DNA from 2 places in the Plantactinospora sp. WMMB782 genome. Region 1 is predicted to be linked to the other one. Evidence: riboswitches for the same ligand, from Rfam matches in the RefSeq annotation. Region 1 holds a riboswitch; the other holds the start of a gene.
The links. Region 1 has a riboswitch for thiamine pyrophosphate ahead of ACN28A_RS05010 (ECF transporter S component). Riboswitches for the same ligand answer to the same signal wherever they lie in the genome.
Positions count from the first base shown of each region.

Region 2: it holds a riboswitch for thiamine pyrophosphate, as region 1 does, so the genes downstream of both, thiE (thiamine phosphate synthase) here and ACN28A_RS05010 (ECF transporter S component) in region 1, are expected to answer to the same signal.

Region 1 covers NZ_JBMHMC010000007.1:684,638-695,675, forward strand. Annotated here, with positions in the region: gene ACN28A_RS04980 (hypothetical protein) at 1-213, opposite strand, end outside; gene ACN28A_RS04985 (EAL domain-containing protein) at 630-2,585, opposite strand; gene ACN28A_RS04990 (RNA polymerase sigma factor) at 2,582-3,163, opposite strand; gene ACN28A_RS04995 (hypothetical protein) at 3,160-3,285, opposite strand; gene ACN28A_RS05000 (DUF6328 family protein) at 3,508-4,014, opposite strand; gene ACN28A_RS05005 (sugar isomerase domain-containing protein) at 4,161-4,910, opposite strand; TPP riboswitch at 5,067-5,175, shown strand; gene ACN28A_RS05010 (ECF transporter S component) at 5,272-5,865, shown strand; gene ACN28A_RS05015 (ABC transporter ATP-binding protein) at 5,882-7,327, shown strand; gene ACN28A_RS05020 (energy-coupling factor transporter transmembrane component T family protein) at 7,324-8,124, shown strand; gene ACN28A_RS05025 (serine/threonine protein kinase) at 8,148-10,151, opposite strand; gene ACN28A_RS05030 (hypothetical protein) at 10,505-10,759, opposite strand.
Region 2 covers NZ_JBMHMC010000007.1:1,505,044-1,516,081, forward strand. Annotated here, with positions in the region: gene ACN28A_RS08680 (hypothetical protein) at 1-995, shown strand, start outside; gene thiC (phosphomethylpyrimidine synthase ThiC) at 1,053-2,645, opposite strand; partial or broken gene thiD (bifunctional hydroxymethylpyrimidine kinase/phosphomethylpyrimidine kinase) at 2,735-3,550, opposite strand; gene ACN28A_RS08695 (thiamine phosphate synthase) at 3,547-4,317, opposite strand; gene ACN28A_RS08700 (thiazole synthase) at 4,314-5,165, opposite strand; gene thiS (sulfur carrier protein ThiS) at 5,171-5,371, opposite strand; partial or broken gene thiO (glycine oxidase ThiO) at 5,568-6,630, opposite strand; partial or broken gene thiE (thiamine phosphate synthase) at 6,726-7,349, opposite strand; TPP riboswitch at 7,344-7,453, opposite strand; gene ACN28A_RS08720 (ThuA domain-containing protein) at 7,961-11,038, shown strand, end outside.

The sequences.
Region 1 (11,038 bases):
CCATCCGGCGCCCAACCCGTCGGGCCGGAGCAGCGCCACGTCGAGGGCTGCCGGCCGCTGCCCCGGGCCGCTGGCGGTCAGCCGGGTCCCCTCGGCGGCCGGGGGTCGGGGTGCCGGCTCGGCGGCGCAACCCGCGGCAGCCAGCACCACCGGCAACACCAGCAGGAGGAGGAGGACTGTCCCGGCCGGTAGCGGCCGTACTCGGGTTTCCACGTCCCTTAAAGACGGCGGTCACCCCCGGGACGTTGCATGGCCTGGTGGTCGACGCCCACCGCCCTCGCCGGAGACGCCTGACCCGGGACGGTGGGCGGGTGCCGGAGACGCCTGACCCGGGGCGGTGGGCGGGTGGACGGGCGCGCAGACGGGGCAGCTCGACAGTCTCCAGCCCGGACACCTTCCAGCGGGCAGAGCGCGGCGATGCCGGTGGTCGGCCGTGGTATCAGTGGGCGGATATGCCGCCGACGCCCCGGCCCGCCGGCCCCGCAGACCGGTCGCGAGGACCGACCGCCGGCCCGGGAGACGGTGGGCCGGCGGTCTGGTCGACTACGACCACCCGGTGGCGGAGCTACCCGGTGGCGGAGCTACCCGGTCGCGGGGCTACCCGGTCGCGGGGCTACCCGGTCGCGGGGCTACCCGGTCGCGGCCCGCAGCTCGCGCTCCCGGTCGGTTTCGGCCCCGGACCCGGCCGGCGCCGGCAGCACACGCGTCGGGCTGGCCACCGGCTTCGGCTTGCCCACCAGGTAGCCCTGGGCGAAGTCCACCCCTAAGTCGCGGAGCAGATTCATCGTGACCTCGTCCTCGACGTGTTCGGCCGCGGTCCGGATGCCCAGCGACCCGCACAACTCGACAATCGACCGCACAATCCGCTGGTTCGCCACCGAATGCTCGACGCCGGTGACGAACTCGCCGCCCAGCTTCACCAGGTCCACCGGAAAGCAGGTGAGAAAGCTGAACGGCACGTGCCCCGAGCCGAAGTCGTCAAGGGCGAGCTGGCAGCCGAGTTCGCGGATGCCGTGCGCGAAGTTGTGCGCCTCGGTCAGGTTGCCGATCCGGGCCGTCTCGGTGATCTCGAAGGTGAGCTGGCCGGGATCGACGTCGTACTGCTGGAGCCGATGCTGCACCCGCTCCAGCAGGTGCGGGTCGCCGAGCGACCGGCCGGAGAGATTCACCTGGTAGTGCGAGGTACCCGAGCCCCGGGCGACGAGTTCGATGGTGCGGTCGATGACCCAGCGGTCGATCGGCAGGACCTCGTCCACCCGCTCCGCGTCGCCGAGCAGGGTCGAGGCGGAGTGCGCCCGCCCGGCGTCGTCGAGTACCCGGAGCAGGATCTCCTGCCGGGTGATCTGGTTGAGCCGCAGGTCGAGGATCGGCTGGGTGTAGAGGGTGAAACGGTTCTCCGCCACCGTCGCCCGGACCCGGTGCCGGCACAGCTCCCGGCGCTCCTCCTCGGCCGCCGGCTGGTCCAGCGCGACCCGGGCCACCCCGGTCGCCCTGGCCCGGCGCCAGGCCGTCTCGGCGTCCACGATCAGGTCGACGCCCCGGCTGCCGTCCCGCCCCTGGTAGCGGACCAGGCCGCCCCAGGCGTCGAGCAGCCGGGTCCGGCCCAGCACGAACGACTGGGAGCGGATACCGTCGATTATGGCCTCGGCGAGCGCGCCGGCCGAACTCAGCGTGGTGCGCTGCATGAGTACCCCGAACTCGTTCGGACCGGTCAGACCGCAGACGTCGGAGCGCCGGGCGACCCGGCGGACGACCTGGGCGACCGCCACCGCCAGCCGTTCCTGCTCGTCCGGGCCGCCGCCGGGCTCGCCGTCGGCATCGGCGTCCGGGCGGACGCCCGGTCGGTCATCGGGCCCGCCGCCTGCGGCCGGGCCGACCGGCTCCACCGCCACCACCAGGAGTACGCCCGGAGCACCCCGCTGGGCGGTGTCGATCTCGTCGGCGAACCGGGCCCGGTGGAAGAGCCCGGTGACCGGGTCCCGGCCGGCCAGCTCGGGCCGCACGGTCTCGCGGCGCCGGGCCAGCCGTGCCTGCTCCTGGCGGGCGAGTTCGACCTCGGTGACGTCCCGGGCGGTGGCGATGATGCCGTGCGGCCGGTTCTCCGGGTCGACCACGTACTCCAGGTGGCAGTGCACGTACCGGGTGACCCGGTCCGGGCGGACCACCCGGCAGGTCGTCTCCCGGACGGTCCGGTCCCGCCACACCGACTCGACCGCCCGGCGCACCCCGTCCAGGTCGTCGGGGTGGACCAGCCGGGTCAGCGTGCCGAGCGTGTGCCGCACGGTGCCCGGCGGATGGCCGAGGATCAGGGCCATCTCGTCCGACCAGGTCAGCTCCCCGCTGGACCGGATCCAGGTCACGGTGCCGTGCTTGGCCAGCTGGGCCGCCCGGGTGATCCGGGCCGCCTCGTCGGTGTCGGCGCTCAGCGGGTCGCGTACCTCGATGTCGCCGGTCAGGTCGCGGCCCTCGGAGACCGCCCGCTGGTACTCCTGCCGCACCCGGCGGGTGGCCCGGCGGGCGCGGGCCCGTTCCAGCTCGCTGAGGGTGCGGTCGGAAGCCAGCGCGAGGATGTCGTCCAGGTTCATCCCCGGTCCCTTCCGGCGGGCGTCTCGAAGCCCGCCTGCTGGGCGAGGTCCCGCAACCGGCGCCGGGCCTCCTGCCGGTACGCCCGCACCGTGTTGTAGGCGATGCCGAGGATGGCCGCGATCTCGTGGTCGGGCCAGCCGTCCAGGGTCAACACGAAGACCTCGGCCTGCCTCGGCGGCAACTGGCGCAGCCAGCCGCGCAGCAGCTCCCGGGCCTCCGCCGGGTCGGCCGGTTCGGCGAGCCGCTCCGGCGGCACCTCCTCCAGGCTGACCGTCAGCTCCGGCCGGCGACGCCGCTGCGCCACCAGCAGCTTGTACCGGGCGGTCTTGTACAGCCAGGCCAGTGGCTTCTCGTAGTGGCGGATCTGGTCCCACTTGTCCCGGGCGGTGATGAACGCCTCCTGTACGGCGTCCTCCACCAGCCCCCGGTCCGTGCAGCGGGCCAGCAGGAACCGCTCGACCAGCACGAAGTTGCGCTGGCAGAACTCCTCGAAGCTGGTCGCCGACTCGGCCTGGCCCCGGTCCCCCAACCGGGCGGCCGACTCGGCCCGCACCACCGCGTTGTCGCCGCTTCTCATGCCGCCCCGCCCTCGTCTGTTCGACGCAGCGGGCCGTGGGCCAGCGGGCCCACCCCTCCGATCAGGCTCACCAGCACTGCCGCCGGACCACCGGTCGACAGTCCCCCCAGAACCTCGCTCATCCTCGCCTCTCGCGGTCCGTAGTTGTCGTTCCGCGTATAACTCTCCGTCAAGGGTCCCGGTGTAGGGGGCGACCCGCCCAGGCGAAGATAGCGATGATCAATAGAGTGGCGACTGGCTGCGGCATTTCCACCGTTCGGCCACAGTAGACAGGCCGATCAGGCCAACAGGTCTACTGTCCAGTATGGATTGCGGAGAGTGATCGAAGGCGCGGGCTCAGTCCACTAGACGGCGTCGGGTCGGGCCGTCGCCGGCTCGGTGTCCTCGTCCTCGTCCGGCTCGCCCCAGTTGCGGCGCATGAACGGCAGTGCGGCCCAGAAGGTCAGAAACCAGAGCCCGGTCAGCCCGCTGAGCGCGAACGCCACCGGCCGGGGCAGCAGGAAGTCGGTGATCAGCAACACCGAGCTGACCATGGCGATCAGCATGAAGGCCAGGCCACCGGTCGCCATGGCGTGCGCGAACCGGACGAGTTCCGGCTTACGCCCCTGCCGGAAGAGCGCCCGGTGGAAGGCGACCGGCGAGATGATCAACGCGGTGGCCGCGGCCGCCGCCAGTAGCGCGACGATGTAGATGTCCTGCTGGAAGGTGGTGGTTTCCGGGAAGCCGCTGCTGAACGGCAGGGTGAGCAGGAAGGCGAACAGGATCTGCACCCCGGTCTGCGCGACCCGCAGTTCCTGCAACAGGTCGGCGAAATTGCGCTGCCAACGCTGCTTCTCCGTCTCCACGCTCACCTGTGCGCCTCCCCGCCTCGAAGTTGGCAGCAGTGATGCCCGGACGGAGCAGACGCGAAACGCACGCACGTTCCGCCGGCCGGACGTGCGGAGGCTACCGGCCGTTTCGTGCCGGACTGCCGGCCCTGCCGGTGCTTCTGTCGAACTCAGCCGCCCCGACGGATCCGGCCGGCGTACCGGGCCTCCAGGCTGTTGTTGTGGTCGTCGCTGTCCGGAATGTTGGCCGAGAGGTAGACCGGCGCGGTTTCGCCCGCCTCGACCAGCCGGCGGACCACCTCCACCACGACCTGCTGGGCGAGCAGCGCGGCGGTGATCGACGACACCGCGCCGACCGCACCGCCGCCGGGCAGCGGCAGGGCCGCATCGCCGTACGGGGCGCCGTTGTCCAGCACCACGTCGGCGAGGTCGCCCAGCTTGCGTCCGGACGGGTGCCGGGACGCCACCCGGGCCGAGTGCTGCCCGGAGGTGATCGCGATCAGCCCGTGCCCGTGCTCCTTGACCAGCGACGCGAACTCGACGATCGTGCCGTTCACCCCGGAGTTCGAGGCGATCACGAAGACGTCCCGGGGGTCGACCGGGGTCAGCTCGTAGAGCCGGTGGGCCACCGTCGGATCCCGCTCCAGGGTCGGCCCGAGGATGTCGACCGGTTCACCGCCGCGCAACACCAGGTCCCGCAGGGCGATCCGGTTCGTCGGGACCAGGCCGCCCGCCCGGCCGGCGATCTCCATCGCCAGCGCCTCCGAATGGCCGGTGCCGAACGCCTGCACCACTCCCCCGGCCCGCAGCGCGGCGGTGACCAGGTCGGCCGCCCGGCGTACGCCGTCCCGGGCATCGGCCGCCACCCGCCCGATCGTCTCGCTGACCACGTCGAGATAGCCCTCGGGGCTGAGTGTCACGGTCACGGATCCCTTCGAGAGGACGATCTGGGCCATCCACCCTATCCCGCGCCGTGCCGGGCACACCCCGTCCCGTGCCGTGGTGGGCGCGGCCACATCCACCGCCGCACCGGTGTCGGCGTAGCGGTATCCGGTGTACCGTCTGCGCAACAACAGCACATCCGACAGGGGAGCGCACAGCGCTGAGAGTGCGGGTGGACCCACCCGCAGACCCTCGAACCTGATCTGGGTAATGCCAGCGCAGGGAGTTCGGTCGAGTCTCCAGCCGCGCCGCAGTCCGGGCCGTCCCGGGCTGCGGCGTGCGTCCTGCCGGTTCGTCGAGCCACCGTCTCGACGAACGCGACGACTGGGAGGCCACGCAGTGCAGCAGTCCACCAACACCACCAGATGGCGCACCGTCGACATCGTCGTCGCCTCGGTCATCGCGGTCGCGTTCGGCGTCGTCTTCTGGGCCTGGAACGTGGTCTGGAGCGCCACCGAGGGCGCCTTCACCTTCTTCCCACCGGCCCAGGCGGTCATCTACGGCATCTGGCTGGTGCCCGGCGTACTCGGCGGCCTGGTGATCCGCAAGCCGGGCGCGGCGTTCTACTGCGAGTTCCTCGCCGCCCTCGTCTCGGTGCTGCTGGGCAGCCAGTGGGGCACCGTCGCGATCCTCCAGGGCGCCACCCAGGGCGTCGGCGCCGAGCTGGCGTTCGCGGCGCTCCGCTACCGCTCGTTCCGGTTGCCGGTGGCGGTCGGCTCCGGCCTGCTGGCCGGACTCGCCGCCGCGATCTTCGACCAGTTCCGCTACTACTCCGAGTACGACTTCGCCGCGTTCCGGCTGCCCGTCTTCGTGATCACCGTGCTCAGCGCGGCGGTGCTGGCCGGAGCCGGCGGCTGGGCGCTCACCCGGGCACTGGCCCGGACCGGTGTGCTGGACCGGTTCCCGGCCGGCCGCGAACGTACCCTCGTCTGACCGGCGCGGTCTCGTCGTGAGCGAGGTACGGCTGCGCGGCTTCGGCTGGCGGCACGCCGGCCGCCGGGCCTGGGCGGTCCGCGACCTCGACCTGCGGATCGGGCACGGCGAGCGGGTACTCCTGCTCGGAGCCTCCGGCGCCGGCAAGAGCACCCTGCTGGCGGCGCTGGCCGGGCTGCTCGCCGAGGACTCCGGCGAGCAGGCCGGCACCGTCGAGATCGACGGGCTCGACCCGCGCAAGGCCCGGGAACGGGTCGGCATCGTCTTCCAGGACCCGCAGACCCAGCTGGTGATGGCCCGGGCCGGCGACGACGTGGCGTTCGGCCTGGAGAACCGGGGCGTACCGGCGGCGGAGATCTGGCCCCGGGTCACCGAGGCGCTGGACCGGGTCGGCTTCCCGTACGGGCCCGACCGGTCCACCGCCGCGCTCTCCGGCGGGGAGCAGCAACGGCTCGCCCTGGCCGGAGTGCTCGCCCTCCGGCCCGGCCTGCTGCTGCTCGACGAGCCGACCGCGAACCTGGACCCGGCCGGCGCCACGCTGGTCCGCGACGCCGTCCGGGCGGCGGTCGACGACGACACCACGCTGATCCTGGTCGAGCACCGGGTGGCGGAGTCACTGCCGCTCGTCGACCGGGTGGTGGTGCTCGAACCGGGCGGCGGGATACAGGCCGACGGCCCCGCGGAGCAGGTCTTCGCCGCGCACGGCGAAGCACTGGCCGCCGCCGGGGTCTGGGTGCCGGGGCCGCCGCCGGCACCGCGCCGGGCGACCGCCGGCACCGGAGACCTGCTGCTCACCGCCGACCGGCTCGGCCTGCCACCCCGGCTGGTCGACACCGACCTGCGGGTACGCGCCGGCGAGGCGCTCGCGGTGCTCGGCCGCAACGGCGCCGGCAAGTCCACCCTGGCCCTGCTGCTCGGCGGGCTGCTCCGGCCCGGCGGCGGCCGGCTGTCGGCCACCCCGGAACTGGCCGGCCGGCACGCCGGCAGCGCACCGCACCGGTGGCGGGCGCCGGTGCTGGCCGCCCGGATCGGCTCGGTCTTCCAGGACCCGGAGCACCAGTTCGTCAGCGGCACCGTCTTCACCGAGCTGGCGCTCGGGCCGCGCCGGACCGGCCGGCCGGAGGCGGAGGTCCGGTCGGTGGTGGACGAGCTGCTGGTCCGGCTCCGGCTGGACCGGCTGGCCGAGGCCAACCCGTACACGCTCTCCGGCGGTCAGGCGCGGCGGCTGAGCGTGGCGACCGCGCTGGCCACCGCGCCCCGGTTGCTGGTGCTGGACGAGCCGACCTTCGGCCAGGACCGGCGTACCTGGCTCGAACTCGTCGACCTGCTCGCCGGGCTGCGCGACGGCGGGCACGGCGTCGTCGCGGTCACCCACGACGCCGATTTCGTCGCCGCGCTTGCCGACCGGACCGTCCGGCTCGATCCGCCGGCCGCCACCGCCGCCCCGGGGCGGGCCGGATGATCCCGTACCAGCCGATCGCCGCCCCCGGCGCACCGCTGGCCCGGCGCAACCCGGTGGCCAAGGTCGCCGCCGCGCTCGTCTTCTCCGTCGCGCTGATCGCCACTGTCGACCCGGTGACCCCGGCGGTGGCCATCGGGTTCCAGCTCGCCGTCGTGCCACTCTTCGGCGTCCGGTACGCGGCACTGGCCCGGCGGGCCTGGCCGCTGCTGCTCAGCGCGCTCGGCATCTTCGGCACCCTGCTGCTCTTCGCCGCCGAGCGGACCGGCACCCTGCTCTGGCAGGCCGGTCCGGTCGAGATCACCACCGGGGTACTCGGCACCGCGCTGGGCATGGCGCTGCGGGTGGTCGCGGTGGCGCTCCCCGGCGTACTCGTCTTCGCCACCACCGACCCGACCGACCTCGCCGACGCGCTGGTCCAGAACGTCAAGGCGCCGCCCCGGTTCGCCATCGGGGCACTCGCCGCGTTCCGGCTGGTGCCGTTGCTGGCCGTGGAGTGGCAGATGGTGAGCCTGGCCCGGCGGGCCCGGGGCATCGAGGCCGGCCGGAACCCGCTGGCCAGGCTGCGGCTGTTCGGCTCGACCGCGTTCACCCTGCTGGTCGGGGCGATCCGCCGGGGCACCCGGCTGGCCGCCGCGATGGACGCCCGGGGCTTCGACTCCGGCGTACCGCGTACCGCCGCCCGCCGGCAGCGGTTCGGCCCGGCGGACGCCGCAGTGATCGCCGGGGCGGTAGTGCTGGCCGGTGCGGCGCTCGGGCTCAGCGTGGCACTCGGCACCTTCCGGCCGCTGCTGCGCTGACCCTGCGCACTCCGGCCCGACGCTCAGTCCGGCGTACTGATCCGGACGCCCCGGAAGACGACCTCGTACGGCCCACCGGAGCCGTTGTCCGGCCCGATCGAGAAGATCCCGAGCACCACCCGCCCGTCGACCGGCTGGACGTCCCGCGCCTCGCCGACGCGTTGCCCGTCGCGGTAGAACCGCAGCTCCTCGCCGTGCGCCACGATGCCGACCCGGACCGGGGTACCCGCGGTCAACCTCTGTGCCGGGTCGAACCGGAAGCTGCCGGCCGGGGTCATCGCGCTCGTACTGTCCACACCGTGTGCCACCAGGTGGTAGCCGTCCCGGCAGATCCGCAGCGCGTGCCCGCCGGTGCGGTCGGTGAACCGGAACCAGACCGCGGCGCAACTGTCCGGCTCGACGAGGGTCACCTCGACCTCCACCTGCACGTCCGGCCAGGTGTCCTGCGGCCCCGGGCACCGGTACGGCCCCACACCGCGCTTCGTCACCACCAGCCCGTCGTCGAACCCGCAGCTCACCTCGTGCCTGTCGTCCGTCCTCGGCTGCCATCCCCGGCGGCTGGTGAGCGGGTCGCTCACCACCACGGGGCCGGACCAGGGCGGCCCGTCCGGGGCTCCGGTGGCGGTCGGGGTACCCGGCGCCGGCCCGCTGGTCTCCGTGGCCGGGCCGGCACCGGTAGCCGAGCCGGGCGGTGTGCCGGGCGATGTCGTCGGCGAGCTGGCCGAGGATGCCTGGTAGGGCAGGAACCCGCTGGCGTAGCCCACCCCGACGGAGGTGCCGAACAGCACGACGAGCCCCACCGCGAGGACGGCGACCCAACCCCGCCGCCTCGCCGGACCACGCCCCGGCGGTCGGGCCGGCGGTTCCCCGGCATCCATCGGGACAGCCGATCCCGCCAGGGCACCCGCTCCCGCCAGGCCAACCGGTCCCGCCGGGGTGGCAGCCGTCGTTCCGGCCATCGACACCGCCGGGCCGGCCTGCCGGGCGGCGGCCCGCACCTCGGGACCGCCCTGCCGGGTGGTCGCCTCGCCCAGGTCCCCGGCCGGATCCGGACGCGAACCGGCGGCCAGCGCCGTCTCGGCCAGCGGCCGCTGATCGGTCACCGCCTGCGCCTGCTCCACCGCGACCCGCAGCTCGGGTTGACCGGCGAGCGCCGACTCGACCGCGCCCAGCCGGCCGAGCCGGCCCGGCCCACCGTCCAGCAGCCGGTCCAGCAGCTCCCGCGCCGACGGGCGTTGCGCCGGGTCCTTGGCCAGCGCCTGCTCGACCAGGTCCCGCAGCGGACCGGTCAGGCCGTCGAGGTCGGGCTGCTGGGTCAGGATCCGCACCGCGGTCGCGGCCGGGGTCTCGGCGGCGAACGGCGTACGTCCGGTGCCGGCGTAGGCGACCACGGCGCCCCAGGCGAAGACGTCCGCCGCCGGGGTGAGTACGCCGGTGGTCGCCGGCTCGAAGCGCTCCGGCGCCATGTACGCGACGGTGCCGATCACCTGGTCCGTGCGGGTTCCGGCACCGGTGCCGGCGACGGCGCGGGCGATGCCGAAGTCGATCACCTTCGGGCTGCCGGGTGGCAGCAGCACGTTGCTCGGCTTGAGGTCGCGGTGGATCACCCCGGCGCCGTGGATCGCGGTCAGCGCGGTCGCCATCCCGACCGCCAGGCCGTGCAGGTTGCCCGGGGTCAGTGGCCCGCGTTCGGTGACCACCGTGGCCAGGCTGGGTCCGTCGACGTACTCGGCGACCAGGTAGGGCGGGTCGTGGTCCGGGTCGGCGTCGAGCACCTCGGCGGTGCAGAACGGCGGCACCTGCCGGGCCCGTTTCACCTCACCCCGGAACCGCCGCCGGAACTCCGCGTCGTGCGCCAGGTCGTAGCGGATCATCTTGACCGCGACCAGCCGCCCGGTGCCGGCGGCGCGGGCCAGGTAGACGGTGCCCATGCCGCCCTCGCCGAGCCGGCCCAGCAGCTCCCACCCGCCGAGCCGCGACGGATCGGTCGACCGGAGTGGCCGTGTGCCGGCGATCTCACCCGTCATCCCGACCTGCCCCCACTGCCGCCCAGTACCGCCACCCCGTGCCCGGAGGTCGGGTAAGTATCACACCCGGCCGCCCCGACGGGCGATCCGAGGGCGTCCACGGTGGGCGGACCGAGCTGGGCGTACCCCGAGCCCCTGTGTGAGCTGGTGGGGGACGCGGCAGCCGCCCTGTCTGGCGCAGGCGATCCAGCGGGCAGCCGTACCCGATCGGCGGCGCACACGGGGCGGCCGACGGGCCCGCGCGGGGCGCACTGTCCATCCACGACCCCGCGCGGGCATCCGTGACCGGTCAGCCGAACCGGACCAGCCGACCGCCGGCCCGGTGCGGTGGCCGGTGCGGCCGGGTGGCCGGCTCAGCTACGCCGGAAGGCGTACTGGCGGCCGGCTCCGGTGTTCCGGCCACGCCCGACACCGGCGGCGCCGGCACCGTTGCGGAGCACCGGGCCGGACTTCGGCGCCGCCGGCCGTCCGGCGGCCCGGGGGCCGTCGTCCGGCAGCACCACCGGGGTGGCGAGTTCGATCGACTCCTCCGCCGGCCGGTCGAGCCGGGCCGGCGAGCCGGTCGCGGCGGCGCGGGCGGTCTTGCCGGACTTTCGTTTGGCAGGCATACGGCGTTCTCTCCTCCTGGTCGGAGCGCCCTGCTCGGGCAGCGCGCGGGACGGGATCGGTGCGGCGTCCGTCCGCGGAGACGTGCCACCCACGGGTGGCAGCTTGCCGAAGAGGCGAAACGGTACGGACGCCCGGAGCGCTCGCACCCGCGCCGCGCACACGGGCGGGCGGGTGGGCTCGGATGAGGGGCATCAGTACCGCATTCCTGCACGATAGCCCGGCCCACCGCCGGGCGCACCTGTTTATTCGTGCCGACCCGGTCCGGCCGAGCGGTCCGG
Region 2 (11,038 bases), 820 kb from region 1:
TCGCGCCGGTGCTCCGGCCTCGCTCCGAAGACCGTCGCGAGGCAGCGACGGATCCCGTCAACCAGCCGGGTCAGGGCGCTACCTCGGCGGACACGAACCGGACCGGGCGGATCCTGCCCATCCCGGTGGTCTCCGGTGACTCTCCGGTCCCGGCGACCGACCCTCCGATGCCGGCGACGTCGGATCGTGGCACGTCCACGGCCGAATCCGACCCGGGTAAGACGGCAGAGACGACGTACCGTCCCGGACCCCGAGCCGCGACCGGGGGCCAGCCCGAGACCTGGGCCGAGCCCGGGATCGACGTCAGGTTCGAGACCCCGGCCGAGCCCACCACCGGCGCCAGGTCAGCGGTTCGGCCCGGGGGTCAGCCCCACACCTGGACCACCGCCGACGCCGGGACGACGAGCGGGACCACGACGGAGCCCGAGCCCAAGGCCGAGAGCAAGGCCAAGGCCGAGAGCAACGCCAAGACCGAGGGCAACGCCAAGACCGAGAGCAACGCCAAGACCGAGAGCAACGCCAAGACCGAGAGCAACGCCAAGACCGAGAGCAACGCCAAGGCCAGGACCGCCCCTGAGACCAGGACGAAGTCCGAGACCGGAGCCATCGGAACCGAAGCCGACGGGACCGAAGCCGACGGGACCGAGACCGGAGCCCCCGGCGCCGGAACCGGAGCTGGAGTGGCGGCCGGGGCCGAGACCGGATCCGGGGACGCGGAGCGACGGACCGGACGGATCCGTCGCGGTCTGTTCCGGCGCAACCGGGGCGGTGGCGACCCCGAGCAGACCGACACCACCGAGACCGAGAAGGGCGAGCCGAAGCAGCGCGACGCGAAGGGCCGGAACCGTACGGAGGAACCGGTCCCGGCCCGCGACGCGGAGTACGTCGACTGGGTCAGCGGGCTCAGCGAACCCGACCCGAGCGCCGACGACGTGGGCCCGGACCGGAGCGTACGACGCTCGCTGCGCTCGACCGGCCGCCACCACGCCGACTGACCCGGACACTGGAGGCGCTTCCCGCCGGTAACGCCTCCGATGTCCAGGTCGGACGGTTCAGGCGAGTGGCAGGTAGACCTTGCCACCCGAGGCCAGGAACTCGGTCGACTTCTCCTGCATGCCCTGCGCCGCGTACTCCCTGAGCTCCTGGGTGATCTTCATGGAGCAGAACTTCGGGCCGCACATCGAGCAGAAGTGCGCCGTCTTGGCGGGCGTGGCCGGCAGGGTTGCGTCGTGGTACGCCCGCGCGGTCTCCGGATCCAGCGACAGGTTGAACTGGTCCTCCCAGCGGAACTCGAACCGCGCCTTGGAGAGCGCGTCGTCCCAGGCCTGCGCCCCGGGGTGCCCCTTGGCCAGGTCGGCCGCGTGTGCCGCGATCTTGTACGCGATCACCCCGGCCTTGACGTCGTCCCGGTCGGGCAGACCCAGGTGTTCCTTCGGGGTGACGTAGCAGAGCATGGCGGTGCCGAACATGCCGATCATCGCGGCGCCGATCGCCGACGTGATGTGGTCGTACGCCGGAGCGATGTCCGTGGTCAGCGGCCCTAGCGTGTAGAACGGGGCTTCGTGGCAGAGCTCCTGCTGGAGGTCCACGTTCTCCTTGATCTTGTGCATCGGCACGTGCCCCGGCCCCTCGATCATCACCTGTACGCCGTGCTCCCAGGCCACCGAGGTCAACTCCCCGAGGGTACGCAGCTCGGCGAACTGTGCCTCGTCGTTCGCGTCCGCGATCGAGCCGGGCCGCAGTCCGTCGCCGAGCGAGAACGTGACGTCGTATCGGGCGAGGATCTCGCAGAGTTCGGCGAAGTTGGTGTAGAGGAAGTTCTCCTGGTGGTGCGCCAGGCACCAGGCCGCCATGATCGAGCCGCCCCGCGAGACGATCCCGGTGACCCGGTTGACCGCCAGCGGCACGTAGCCGAGGCGTACCCCGGCATGCACCGTCATGTAGTCGACGCCCTGCTCGGCCTGCTCGATCACGGTCTCCCGGAAGACGTCCCAGGAAAGCTTCACCGGGTCGCCGCCGACCTTCTCCAGCGCCTGGTAGATCGGGACGGTCCCGATCGGCACCGGTGAGTTGCGGACGATCGCCTCCCGGGTCTCGTGGATCCGCTTGCCGGTCGAGAGGTCCATCACGGTGTCCGCGCCCCACCGGGTCGCCCAGGTGAGCTTCTCCACCTCCTCGGCGATCGACGAGGTGACCGCGGACGTACCGATGTTGGCGTTGACCTTCACCAGGAACCGCTTGCCGATGATCGCCGGCTCGCACTCCGGGTGGTTCACGTTCAGCGGCAGCACCGCCCGGCCGCTGGCGATCTCGTCCCGGACCACCTCGGCCGGCATCCCCTCCCGGATCGCCACGAACTCCATCTCCGGGGTGACGATCCCGGCCCGGGCGTACTCCAGCTGGGTGGGCCGGGCGCCGTCCCGGCCGGCCAGCGGGGTGCCGGCGCCGCGTACCGGGGCCACGTCACCGCGCTCCGCGATCCACGCCCCGCGCAGTGCCGGCAGCCCGACGGACGGATCCGAGCCGGGGCCGGAGGTGTCGTAGAGCCGTACCGGTGGTTCGTCGCCGGTCAGCTCGACCTCCGCGAACGGCACCCGGACGTCCGGTCGTGCCCCCGTCACGTACACCTTGCGCCGAGCGTTCATGACAACAACCTCCCTGTGTTGGATGGACCGGAGCCGCCGGAGGATCCGGAGCCGCCGGACGAACCGGAGTCACGGTCGGGCGCCGTCGGGGCGGACCAGCCGAAGTGGTCCAGCGGCCCGTGTCCGCTGCCCAGCGACCAGGCACGGGCGCCGAGCAGCGCACCTGTCACGTACTCCTTGGCGAAGGCCACCGCGTCCGGCACCGGGTCGCCGAGCGCCAGCCGGGCGGCGATCGCGGCCGAGAAGGAGCAGCCGGTGCCGTGGGTGTTCCGGGTCGGCACCCACGGCCGGCGCAGCAGCCGCACCTCGGTACCGGTCCAGAGCGCGTCGACCGCGCCGCCGAACTCCATCCCGCCGCCGGTCGCGGCCCCGGAGTCGTCGCTGTCGCCGCCGGTCACCACCACGTACCGGGGACCGCCCGCGGCGAGCTGCCGGGCCGCCTGCGCCATCTCGTCCGGACCGGAGACCGCACGGCCGAGGATCGCCGCCGCCTCCGCCCGGTTCGGCGTCGCCACCAGGGCGTACGGCAGCAGCCGCTCGATCGCCCCGACCACGCCGAGCCGGGCTCCGCTGGTGGCGACGAGCACCGGGTCGACCACCAGGTTCGGCAGCAGCCCGTCCCGGGCAGCCTCGGCCACCGCGTCCGCCACCTCGGGTTCGCCGAGCATGCCGGTCTTGACCGCCAGCGGCGGCAGGTCCTCGGCCAGGGTGCGCAGCTGGGCGGTCACCATCTCGGCGGTCACCGGGAAGACCGCCCGTACCTCGCCGGTGTTCTGCGCGGTGACCGCCGTGATCACCGACGTGCCGTACACGCCGAGCGCGGCGAAGACCTTCAGGTCGGCCTGGATGCCCGCACCAGCCCCGGAGTCGGACCCGGCGACCGTCAACACCACCGGCGGCGTCACCGAAACCACCCCGTTCCGGCGGTGCGCACCGCCGAAGCACCGACCCCGACGGAGGTGGCCGCCGGAACGCCGGGTGCAACCGCCGGAACGCCCAGCGCAACCGCCGGAACGCCCAGCGCAACCGCCGGAACGCCCAGCGCAACCGCCGGATCGCCCGGCGCAGCCGTCGGAATGCCAGGCTCGACGGAGGCGACCGCGCACAGTTCCCGGGACAGGCCGGCCGGATCGTCCGCGCGCATCAGCGCACCCATCACCGCCACCCCGACCGCGCCCGCCGCCAGGCAGGCGGCGACCTGGTCGGGGGTGGCCAGGCCGCCGAGCGCGAGCACCGGGACCGGGCTGTCGGCGACCAGCCCGGCCAGACCGGCGGTCCCGAGCGGCGGGCCGTATCCCGGCTTGGACGGGCTCGGAAGGACCGGCGAGATCGTCACGTAGTCCTCGGTGGAGATCCGGCCCAGCTCGGCCAGGTCGTGACAGGAGCGGCCGACCAGCGGCAGGGCGGGCGGCGGGTAGGGACCGGCGGCCGGCAGGTGCACCGCGGTGCCGTCCAGCGGGTCCGGCCCGGCGACCAGCAGGGTGCCGTGCACCGGGGCGAGCAGCGCCCGCAACCGCCGGGCCAGGTCGAGCCGCTCCGGTCGGGGCAGGTCCCGCTCGCGCAGCAACACCCACCGGATCCCGCCGTCGACCGCCGCCCCGACCACCTCGTCGAGCGGCCGGTTCGCCTGCCACCTGTCGGTGACCAGCACGATCCCGCGTGGCCCGGTCACAGCTCGGGCCGCCCCTCGTCCGGGGTGGAGGCGAGTGCGTGGAAGCGCCGGGGAATCCGCCCGGCACCGGCGGCCAGCCGGCCCGCCTCGATCGCGTACCGCATGGCGGTGGCCATCCGCACCGGGTCGGCCGCCCGGGTCACCGCGCTGGCCAGCATCACCGCGTCGCAGCCGAGCTCCATCGCCAGGGCCGCGTCCGAGGCGGTGCCGACACCGGCGTCCAGGATCACCGGTACGTCCACGTTCTGCCGCAGCAGCCGCAGGTTGTGCGGGTTGGTGATGCCCAGCCCGGAACCGATCGGGGCACCCGCCGGCATCACCGCCGGGCAGCCGAGGTCCACCATCCGGCGGGCCAGCACGGGGTCGTCGGTGACGTACGGCAGCACCGTGAAACCGTCGTCGACCAGCCGCTCGGCGGCGGTGACCAGCTCGACCGCGTCCGGCAACAGGGTGCGGTCGTCCCCGATCACCTCCAGCTTGACCCACGACGTCTCGAACGCCTCCCGGGCGAGTTGCGCCACGGTGACCGCCTCGGCGGCGGTGCGGCACCCGGCGGTGTTCGGCAGCAGCCGTACGCCGCACCGGGAGAGCACCTCCAGGATTCCGCCGCCCATGGTGGCGCTGCTGTCGATCCGGCGCAGCGACACGGTGACCAGTTCACTGCCGCTGGCCCGGATCGTCTGCTCCAGCACGTACGGGCTGGTCGCGCCGCCGGTGCCGAGGATCAGCCGGGAGCCGAACCGCTCCCCCGCGAGCACGAACCCGGCGTCGCGCCGCACACCGGTGTCGGGTTCGGAATCGGCACCGGAATCGACGGCGGGTCCGCGTTCGGTGAGTCCGTGGGTCATGCCGGTCACCCGCCCTGTGCCGCGGTCAGCACCTCGACCCGGTCGCCGTCGCGCAGGTGCCGGGCCGGCCAGCCACCCCGGGGCACCACCTCGCCGTTCACCGCCACCGCCACTCCCCGGTGCGCGCCGGTGATCCGCCGCACCAGGTCCGCCACGGTCAGTTCGCCGGGCAGCCGCTGCGCGACGCCGTTAACGGTCAGCTCCACCGCGTCCTCCCACCCCTGCTCGTCCCGTCTTCCTCGTCCACCCGGGTCGGCGGCACCGCCGCGCCCGGCCCTCCCGCTCGCGCTGCCGGCGACGGAACCTCCGGGCCCACCCCACCCGCTCGCACCGCCGGCAGCGGAACCTCCGGGCCCACCCCACCCGCTCGCGCCGCGGGCGGCGGAACCTCGGCGAACCGGGCCGGTGACAGCGGCGCGAGCGCCGGGTCCGGTACCCCGGTGGTCAGCAGGTCGGCCACCAGGTCGGCGGTGAGCGGGGTGAGCACGATGCCGTGCCGGAAGTGCCCGGCCGCCACCAGCACGTCGGGCCGGTCCGGCAGCGGGCCGAGCAGCGGCGCGTTGTCCGGCGTACCGGGGCGCAGCCCGGAGCGCGCCTCCACCAGCTCGTACTCGGTCAGTTCCGGGATCACCTCGGTGGCCGCCCGGAGCAGCTCGAACACCGCCCCGGCGGTGACCGCCAGGTCGGCGCGCTCCTCGACGGTGGCCCCGACCACCACCTCGCCGTCGGTCCGGGGCACCAGGTAGACGCCCCGGCCGTCGGCGTGGCCCCGGATCACGTGCCGGAAGCCGGGTGTCGCGCCGCCGGGGGCGCGCAGCCGCAGGATCTGCCCCTTCACCGGCCGGACCGGCAGGCCGGTCAGCGCCGCCGTGCCGCAGCCGGCCGCGACGACCGTGGCCGCCGCGTCCAGCTCGGCGAGCTGCCGGACCGGCCGGGGCACCAGGTTCACCCCGGCGCGCTCGGCGGCGACCCGCAGCGCGGCGACCAGCCGGCGCGGGTCGACCTGGTGGTCACCGGGGGCGAACGCGCCGCCGCGCAGCCGGGTGGCGAGCAACGGTTCGCGCTTGCGCAGCTCCGCCGGGCGCAGCGGGGTGACCGGCAGTCCGAGATCCCGCTGGTACGTCCAGAGCCGCTCCGCCTCGGCCAGGTCATCCGAGGTGAGCGCGACGGTGAGCGTCCCCTCGGTCCGATAGCCGAGGTCCATCCCGGTGTACTCGCCGAGTTCGGCGGCGAATCCCGGCCAGCGGTCCGCCGAGGCGACGAGCAGTCCGGTCAGCACCCGTTCGCCGAAGTACGTCTCGGCGACCGGGGCGAGCATGCCGGCCGCCACGTCGGAGGCGCCCGAGCCGGGGTCGTCGTCGTACACCTCGACCCGCATGCCCCGGGCGGCGCAGCGCCAGGCGACGGCGAGCCCGATCGGCCCGCCGCCCACCACGGCGACGTCCGCCCGGCCGGTGCCTACCATCCCGCCGCCCCCGCACCCCGGGCGGAGGTCGGGGATCCCCGCCGGGGGTCCCACCCCGGCGACGGTCCCCGGTCCGGCAGGGGTGGGGGCGCAACGGTGGCGAGTGCGGTCAGCAGTTCGGCGACGGCTCTGGACGGGTCGGCGGCGTTGGCGACGGCACCGACCACGGCCACCCCGTACGCCCCGGCGGCCAGCAGCGCGGGTACCCGCTCGGCGGTGATCCCGCCGATCGCGATCACCGGTACCGGGACCGCCGAGGCGACCCGGCGGATGCCGTCCGGGCCGATCGGGGCGGGCAGGCCGTCCTTGGTGGAGGTGGCGTGGCAGGGGCCGACGCCGAGGTAACTGGCACCGGCCGCGACCGCCGCCGCGCCGGTCTCCGGGTCCCGGGCGGTCGCGCCGAGCACGGCGTCCGGGCCGAGCACCCGGCGGGCGACGTCGACCGGCAGGTCCCGGGCGCCGACGTGCCCGCCCGCCGCCCCGACCGCCAGGGCCAGGTGCAGCCGGTCGTTCACCAGGCAGGTCGCCCCGACCGCGGCGCACCGGCCGGTGACCTCGGCGGCCAGTTCGTACCCGGTCCGGTCGTCGGCGTCGTCCTCCACCCGGACCTGCACGACCAGCTCGGGGCCGGCGACCGCCAGGGCCGCGTCGACCACGGCGAGCGGGTCCCGCCCCGGCCGGGTGTCGGTGATGAGGTGAAGTCGTCCGATGGATAGCACGGCAACACTCCTCCCTGCGCCGGCATTACCCGGATCAGGTTCGACGGTCGGGGGCTCGCAGCCCCCCTCTCAGCCCGGTCCACCGGGCTCCCGTGGGTTACTTGTCGGCGAGCGTACGTCGGCGGTCACGGATCCGTAAAGAGCCGTGACCTAGCGCACAGGGCCGACATCGAAGCACGTGCCGCCGTTCCGCAGCGGCTGAGCGGCAGCGGAGGGATTTGTCTGTCCTATCCGGATGATTCCGCCCCGTTACACAACCGTTACCCGAATTAACCTCACCGTCGTATTCCGACCGGCCAGCACCCGGCCCTAATTTGTTCAATCACAAGGCAAAATTCGACCACAAGGCAAAACCCCCGACCACAGGCAAGCCCTCGACCACAAGGCAGGCCCTGACCACAGGCAAGACCTCGACGGCCGGTGCTTCGGCGAGCGCCGGGCGTACCACCACCCCCGTGGCGGCTTCGGCGTCCGCGCGGGATCCCTCTGTCCTTCCCGGACCAAGGAGATCCTCCGTGTCCACTCCCGGCCGCCCCGGCGGCACCTCGCACCCCCCGCACCCCCACCGCAGACTCGCTTCCGGCCCGCACGGCCCGAGACTCTTCCGTCGCCTGGTCGGCGCCACCGCGGCCGTACTGCTCGGCACCACGGCGCTGGCCCCGACCCCGGCCTCAGCCGCCCCGGCGGCGCTTCCGCAGGCTCCGGCGCGGAACGCACCCGCGATCGCCGCCGAGCCGTTCAGCGTGCTTGTCTTCTCCAAGACGGCCGGCTTCCGGCACGACTCCATCCCGGCCGGCATCGCCGCGATCCAGCAGCTCGGTGCCGACAACGGCTTCACCGTCGACGCCACGGAGGACTCCGCCGCGTTCACCGACGCCAACCTCGACAGGTACCAGGCGGTGATCTGGCTCTCCACCACCGGCGACGTACTCAACGCGGAACAGCAGGGCGCGTTCGAGCGGTACGTCCAGGCCGGCGGCGGGTACGTCGGCATCCACGCCGCCTCCGACACCGAGTACGACTGGCCCTGGTACGGCGACCTGGTCGGGGCGTACTTCGCCTCGCACCCGGCCAACCAGCAGGCCACCATCAAGGTCGAGGACCCCGCGCACGAGTCCACGAACGACCTGCCGGCGCAGTGGTCCCGCTACGACGAGTGGTACAACTTCCGCGAGAACCCGCGCGGCGACGTGCACGTACTCGCCTCGCTCGACGAGCGCAGCTACACCCCGGGTGCCGGGGCGATGGGCGCGGACCACCCGTTCGCCTGGTGCCAGGACTACGACGGCGGCCGGGCCTGGTACACGGCCGGCGGCCACACCCAGCAGTCGTACGCCGAGCCGGAGTTCCTGGACCACCTGCTCGGCGGCATCCAGACCGCGGCCGGTGCCGTCGAGGCCGACTGCTCCGCCTCGCTCACCAGCAGCTTCGAAAAGATCACGCTGGACAGCAACACGAACAACCCGATGGAGCTGGACGTCGCCCCCGACGGCCGGGTCTTCTACATCGAGCGGGACGGCCGGGTCCAGATCGTCAAGCCGGACACCGGCACCACGGTCACCGCCGCCGACCTCGACGTCTTCACCGGCAACGAGGACGGGCTGATCGGCCTCCGGCTCGACCCGGACTTCGCCAGCAACAAGTGGGTGTACCTCTACTACGCCCCGAACGGCGGCGGCCCGCGCAACTACCTCTCCCGGTTCACGGTCGCCGGTGACACCATCGACCTGGCCAGCGAGAAGATCGTGCTGGAGGTGACGACGCAGCGGAACACCTGCTGCCACGCGGGCGGCAGCATGACCTTCGACAGCGCCGGCAACCTCTATCTGGCCACCGGCGACAACACCAACCCGTTCGAGTCAAACTCCTTCACCCCGATCGACGAGCGGCCGGGCCGGCAGGACTACGACGCGCAGCGCAGCGCCGGCAACACGAACGACCTGCGCGGCAAGGTGATCCGGATCCACCCCGAGGACGACGGGACGTACACCATCCCGGAGGGCAACCTCTTCGCGCCGGGCACCGAGAAGACCCGGCCGGAGATCTACGGGATGGGCTTCCGGAACCCGTTCCGGATCGGCATCGACCCCGAGACCGACACCCTCTACGTGGCCGACTACGGCCCGGACGCCGGAGCGGCGAACCCGAACCGCGGTCCGGAGGGGACGGTGGAGTGGAACATCGTCGCCGAGGCCGGCAACTACGGCTGGCCGTACTGCCACGGGGCGAACTACGCCTACAACGACTACCAGTTCCCGTCCGGGCCGAGCGGGGCGAAGTTCGACTGTGCCGCCCCGGTGAACGACTCGCCGAACAACACCGGCCTGACCAACCTGCCGCCGGCGATCCCGGCCACCGTCGACTACGACTACAGCGGCAACCCGCTCTTCCCGGAGATCGGCGGCGGCGGTGCCCCGATGGGCGGCCCGGTCTACCGGTACGACCCGGCGAACACCTCCGACCGCAAGTGGCCGGCGTACTACGACGGCAAGGCGATGTTCGGTGAGTGGAACCAGAACAAGATGTACGCCTTCCAGGTCGCCGCGGACGGAAAGTCCCTGGTCGACATCAACCAGATGCTCACCGGGATGACCTTCCTCCGGCCGATGGACTTCGAGTTCGGCCCGGACGGCGCGCTCTACCTCATCGAGTGGGGCAGCGGCTTCGGCGGCAACAACGACAACTCCGGGGTCTACCGGATCGACTACATCGCCGGCGACCGGGCACCGATCGCGGTCGCCAGCGCCGAGCCGACCTCCGGCCCGGCCCCGCTGACCGTGGCGTTCTCCAGCGAGGGCTCCCGGGACCCGGACGGTGGCCCGATCACCTACGCCTGGGCGTTCGGCGACGGCGGCACCTCGACCGAGCCGAACCCGACGCACACCTACGCGGCGGCCGGCAACTACACCGCCCAGCTCACCGTCACCGGCGACACCGGCCGGACGGCGGTGGCGAACGTACCGGTGACGGTCGGCAACACCGCCCCGACGGTGACCATCGAGTTCCCGCCGGACGGCGGCTTCTTCGACTGGGGCGACCAGGTGAAGTACACGGTCAAGGTGACCGACCCGGAGGACGGGGAGATCGACTGCGACCGGGTGGTCCTGCAGTACTACCTGGGCCACGACGAGCACGCCCACCCGCTCGACGACCAGACCGGCTGCACCGGCACGGTGCAGACCTCGCTCGCCTCCGGGCACGGCGCCGACGCCGACGTCTTCGCGGTCTTCGAGGCCAGCTACACCGACGGCGGCGGAGCCGGCGGGTCGAACGCGCTGACCGGCCGGGCGATCGAGCAGTTGCAGCCGAAGCGGAAGCAGGCCGAGTACTTCTCGGCGACCGGCCGGGCGCCGGACGGCGTCGGCGGCGGTGACCCGGGCGTGCAGACCGAGACCACCTCCGACGTCGAGGGCGGCTTCCAGAACATCGCGTTCGTCGAGGACGGCGACTACTGGACCTTCGACCCGACGAACCTGACCAACATCACCGGGTTCCGGTTCCGGGCCTCCTCGGCCGGCGGCGGCGCCCGGATCGAGGTACGGTCCGGCGCGGCCGACGGCCCGGTGCTGGCCACCGCCACGGTGCCGGACACCGGCGGCTGGCAGGCCTTCACGAACGCCACCGCCGAGCTGGCGACCCCCAGCACGACGAGCGGGCCGCTGTACTTCGTGGCCAGGAACCCGGTCGGG